DNA from 2 places in the Sporosarcina sp. P18a genome. Region 1 is predicted to be linked to the other one. Evidence: riboswitches for the same ligand, from Rfam matches in the RefSeq annotation. Region 1 holds a riboswitch; the other holds the start of a gene.

Region 1 (2,463 bases):
ATGAAGCCTTCGAAGGCGATCCATTAAAATATGAAGATTGATTCAGTCCTCACAACACTTCCTCCCATATGGAAGTGTTGTTTTTTATTTGTTGAATAGAATATAGGTGCAACTAGTAAGCGAGTGCATAACAAATTCCCGTATATAGAATAAACTGACGGGATGTTGGGATCGGGATTTTCACTGAAATACGTTCAAAGAGCACAATGCGTAACCCACCGTAGAAAGTGAGTGCACTATGTCCATCCACTACAAACGTAAGTTTCGGTCAAAAAACTCGGTCGACCCCAGCTTGCTCTTTCGGAAAGCGTCCTCAGGTGGCGCTTTCACTCCTTCGTACTCACTTGCCAATCCTCTATTTACAGTAAAAACGCCAGCCTCCCATATATTCAGGATGACTGGCGTTTATTTGTTTAAAACGATAATTTCTTTTGTTGCTGATTAATCCACTTCTCCATGCTTCTATATAACATCAACGTGATGACTAATAGCATTACACCTTTGATTAAGTTGAACGGTAAGATCCCCAATACGATCATCTGATACAGCGAATCTCCTGTAACTGCTGGCATACCTAGGAAATATGTGTACATCGGCAAGAACACTAAGTAATTTAATATGCTCATACCTACTGCCATGGCTACTGTACCTGCGATCAAACCTGATGCAAGACCTTTAGCTGAACGATACTTCATAAAGATCCAGTAGATTGGCATGATAAATAATACACCTGTCACAAAGTTTGCGACTTCCCCTACCGGTACACCTGTTGGGCTTCCTGATAAGAACCAATGCATGACGTTCTTCAATAACTCTACGCCTATACCTGCAACAGGTCCCATTGTCATGATAGCCAGTACAGCAGGAATCTCACTGAAATCGATCTTCAAAAATCCAGGCATTGCCGGGATTGGAAAGTTGAACTGCATTAACACAGTTGAAATACTTCCCAAAATAGCCACCAAAATTAGCTTACGTAACTTCTTATTATTCATTTGTTCCTCTCTCCTTTTGCGATTCACTTCAAAAGAGGAAAGGCTGGCTCATCCATTGTTCCGCTAAAAATCCCTAAAGCAAATTATGCTTTAGGGAGAATAAAATGCACTGTTAAGAACAGATAAATCACACAAACTTATCCGTCAGGTAACAAGCACCACTTTTGCGTACACAAAAAGATGGCTGCACCTTCACCTTCTCCCATCCAGACTATACTGTCGGCTCCGGAATCTCACCAGAATCAGCTGTTAAGCTCGCGGGCTAAAAGTAGTATTCTACTTCATTTCCGCCGGTCGGGAATTACACCCTGCCCCGAAGATGAATCAATATTTAGTTATGAACCTATTATAACGCAAAAAAACTGTTTTGTAAACTTCACAAGTTTACAAAACAGAATTATTCGTTAATTAAATACTTTGGATTTACACCAATGGGTTTTTCCAATGGCTGAGTGAAATCAAATCCCATCCATTGTTCTTGTGCGACTCGTTCGAATTTTACGTAGTTATCGAAACTTGCCGCTGTCATCAAGATGCCTTCTATCAATTGCAGCGCTTCTTCTTGTTGCATCTTTTCTAAATCAAGTACTTCAGTGAATTTCACGTTGACCATATCTTTTTCTACTTTAACCGTGAAGTTAATTCCTTCAGGGACCACAGTCGAATACATATCATTCGGTGACTTTTTCATGTCAATCAATGCTTGCTCTACCGTAGGGGAAGTTTTGCCGAAATTAGTGGACAGTACTACTTCCCCATCTGACTTCATGTATCGATAGTATGCTTGATGCGAAACCGTACCTAACAAAGTGATCGGTTCCTTTACTTGACCTACTTGATCCAATGTAATTGCAGAAGCATCTTCTTGTAGCCACACGATTTCATCATACCCTTGAAACGTATCTAGTAGGGACAAATTTAACATCTCAAGTGTCGCACTCGACACGTCATAAGTATGATCTGTGGCAAACTTCATTTGAACTTGATGACCATGTGAAGAAATGATCGCTTTATAAGGATGATATTCTATAAATCCAAGCGCCTCTTCATCTATTTTATTTGCATACTCGTTATAAAGTGTCACTGCATCCGAAGAGCCCCCTAAGCGTTCATGCAAGCTTTCATTCGGTAGTAGGAACGTAACTGGAACAACGGTCGCCTGATCGGTAACCAGGCCAATATGAAACGCTGTGTGATCCACGACATTGGCAGGATAGGCCGCGTACGACAGTGGTGCTGTGACCTGTCTTGTAAACACAGATGCATCACTTGCTTCGCTCGATTGCATTTCTTCATTACTCTCCACCTTGATAGCATCAGCTGAATCTTCCGTCGGTGCTTTATCCATTGATACTTCATTACTCTGTTGAATGAATATCGGCAGGATGATGGTGAGCAATAAAATCGCTGCAACAATTGCAATAAGTGAAGACCATTTAGGTTTGAAAGGCTTTTTTATAGGCTGATT
Region 2 (2,463 bases), 1.0 Mb from region 1:
GATCGTCAATGAAGTACCATCCAATGCGATAGAGCCTTTATGCAACAGATAGGAGTCATATCCTTGAGGTAATGACAAGCGTATATATAATGCATTATCAACTGTTCGCTTGTCACGAATTGTAGCTATTCCGTCTACGTGCCCTGTGACAAAATGTCCGCCAAACCTACCATTTGCCGCGAGTGCCCGCTCCAAATTCACAGGACTTCCCGTCGCCAATTGTCGTAGTGAAGTAGAGGAAATGGTTTCAGGCATGACGTCCGCAGCAAATTGATCTTTTGTAAAACTCTTTACCGTCAAACAGACACCATTGACTGCGATGCTATCCCCTACTCTCACATCTGTCAAAACAAGGGATGCAGCTATCGTAACCGTCATAGATTGAGTACCTGGTTGTATTTGCTTAACTGAACCAATCTCTTCAATTATTCCTGTAAACATGATTCAATCACCCTCTTTCGGTACGGCTATGATTTTAATGTCTGGACCAATCATCTCTACACTTTCAAAGTTTAATGGAAACGCTTCATTCATCAATCGGGGATCCAGTCCGCCAATTGGTGTCAAAGATCCAATCCCTCCTAGCAATTTAGGTGCTACATAGCAAATGACTTTCTGCACTGCACGCGCTTTCACAAATGAAGCATTAATAGCTGCTCCACCTTCAACAAGCAATGTCATAACACCACGTCTTCCTAGTTCTAGTAGAATATCTTCTACAATCAACTGGGCTTTTTGCATTCGGATGATCTGGACATGCGGTTTCTCAAGTAACTTTTCACGTGTTAATTCCGCGTATTGCCCGCAAAAAATCCACGTCGGCGCTTCTACATTTTGAATGACTTGACTAGATTCCGGTGTTCGTAATGATGTATCTAAAATAACTCGAATAGGATGTCGTCCACCTAGGGGCAGTCTGGTGGTGAGAAGAGGATTATCGTGAAGAAGTGTTTGTACACCTACTAAAATTGCATCCTGTGTATGGCGAAGCTGATGGACATCGAGTCGTGCTTGCTCACTCGTCACCCACTTGCTATCTCCTTTGGAAGTCGCAATTTTACCGTCTATCGTCATAGCTGTTTTCATTGTCACATGAGGTGTTTTGGTTTTAATAAAATGAAAAAATGGTTGATAAAGTTTTTTAGCGCGTTCAACTGAAACAGATTCGGTTACTACCACTCCTGCTCCACGAAGTTTCGCAATACCTTTACCCGCTACAAGTGGATTGGGATCTGTTGTCGCAACATAGACATGCTTGATACCCGCTTGAATGATGGCATCAGCACAGGGTGAAGTTTTACCAGTGTGAGAACAAGGTTCAAGCGTTACATACAAATCAGCATCCCTTGCATTCGCTCCCGCCATATCAAGTGCGACTCGTTCCGCATGGCGCTCTCCCGCTTGTAAATGTGCGCCCATTCCAATGATTCGGTTTGCCTTTACTACGACCGCACCTACTGGTGGATTGGGAGAGGTTTGACCTGCCACATTTTCTGCGAGTTGCAAAGCCATTTCCATATAATTCTGATTCATTGAGCAACACTCCAGCTTACGGTATTCCTCTAGTGACATTTCTACATACAAAAAGCCCCGCAAAAGATTATGCGGGGCTTGTAACCATGACTAAATAAACGTTATAAACAGTAATGAAAAAATCATTACATGTAGTATATACGCACTGTTCCTTCTCTCATCCAGACTTTAACTGTCGGCTTTGGAGTTTCACCAAATCCACCTTCCGCTTATTTAAAGCATCCGGGTCACGGACTAAGAGCTTGCTAGCTCATCACCGTCGGTAGGGAATTACACCCTGCCCCGAAGGAAACATATTCGATTAACTAAAAGTCTAGCACATATGATGACTAAATAACAATAGTTGAATATTTATTCTGACGAAAACACCCATTTGTCCACTGTAAATCGGTCCAATGCTTCCATATTGGGAATGTACCCAATTCCATCTTCTGACGGGACTGTAATATAACCTTCATGCGCCACAACTACCGGTGTAATGATGTCATGTTCCCAGTAGCGTGAAGACCCGGCTGTATCGCCCGGGAGCGTGAAATTAGGTAAAGTTGTCAACGCTACGTTATGCGCTCGGCCTATACCCGATTCTAGCATGCCGCCACACCAGACATCGATGCCTTTCGCTGCACAATAGTCATGAATTTTCTTCGCCTCTGTCAGACCACCTACTCTACCAATTTTTACGTTAATTATTTTACAACTACCAAGTTCGATAGCTTTACGCGTATCTTCCAACGAATGAATGCTTTCATCTAGACAGATCGGTGTCTGAATGTGTTTTTGCAATTTAGCATGATCGATAATATCATCGGAAGCAAGCGGTTGCTCAATCATCATCAAATTAAACTGGTCTAGTTCTTTCAACAACTCTATATCGTCTAACGTATAAGCAGAGTTAGCATCCGCCATTAACGGTACATGAGGGTAGGCTTC

Evidence for each region. A riboswitch is a leader RNA that binds a small molecule or an ion and turns the genes downstream of it on or off. The one in region 1 is predicted to bind FMN.
Region 2: it holds a riboswitch for FMN, as region 1 does, so the genes downstream of both, ribD (bifunctional diaminohydroxyphosphoribosylaminopyrimidine deaminase/5-amino-6-(5-phosphoribosylamino)uracil reductase RibD) here and CSV75_RS05625 (ECF transporter S component) in region 1, are expected to answer to the same signal.

What each region holds. Positions count from the first base shown of each region.
Region 1 covers NZ_PDYQ01000001.1:1,098,187-1,100,649, forward strand. The annotation lists gene CSV75_RS05620 (ferredoxin) at 1-41, shown strand, start outside; gene CSV75_RS05625 (ECF transporter S component) at 414-995, opposite strand; FMN riboswitch at 1,186-1,320, opposite strand; gene CSV75_RS05630 (GerMN domain-containing protein) at 1,393-2,463, opposite strand, start outside.
Region 2 covers NZ_PDYQ01000001.1:62,084-64,546, reverse strand. The annotation lists gene ribE (riboflavin synthase) at 1-441, opposite strand, end outside; gene ribD (bifunctional diaminohydroxyphosphoribosylaminopyrimidine deaminase/5-amino-6-(5-phosphoribosylamino)uracil reductase RibD) at 445-1,533, opposite strand; FMN riboswitch at 1,679-1,827, opposite strand; gene menC (o-succinylbenzoate synthase) at 1,885-2,463, opposite strand, start outside.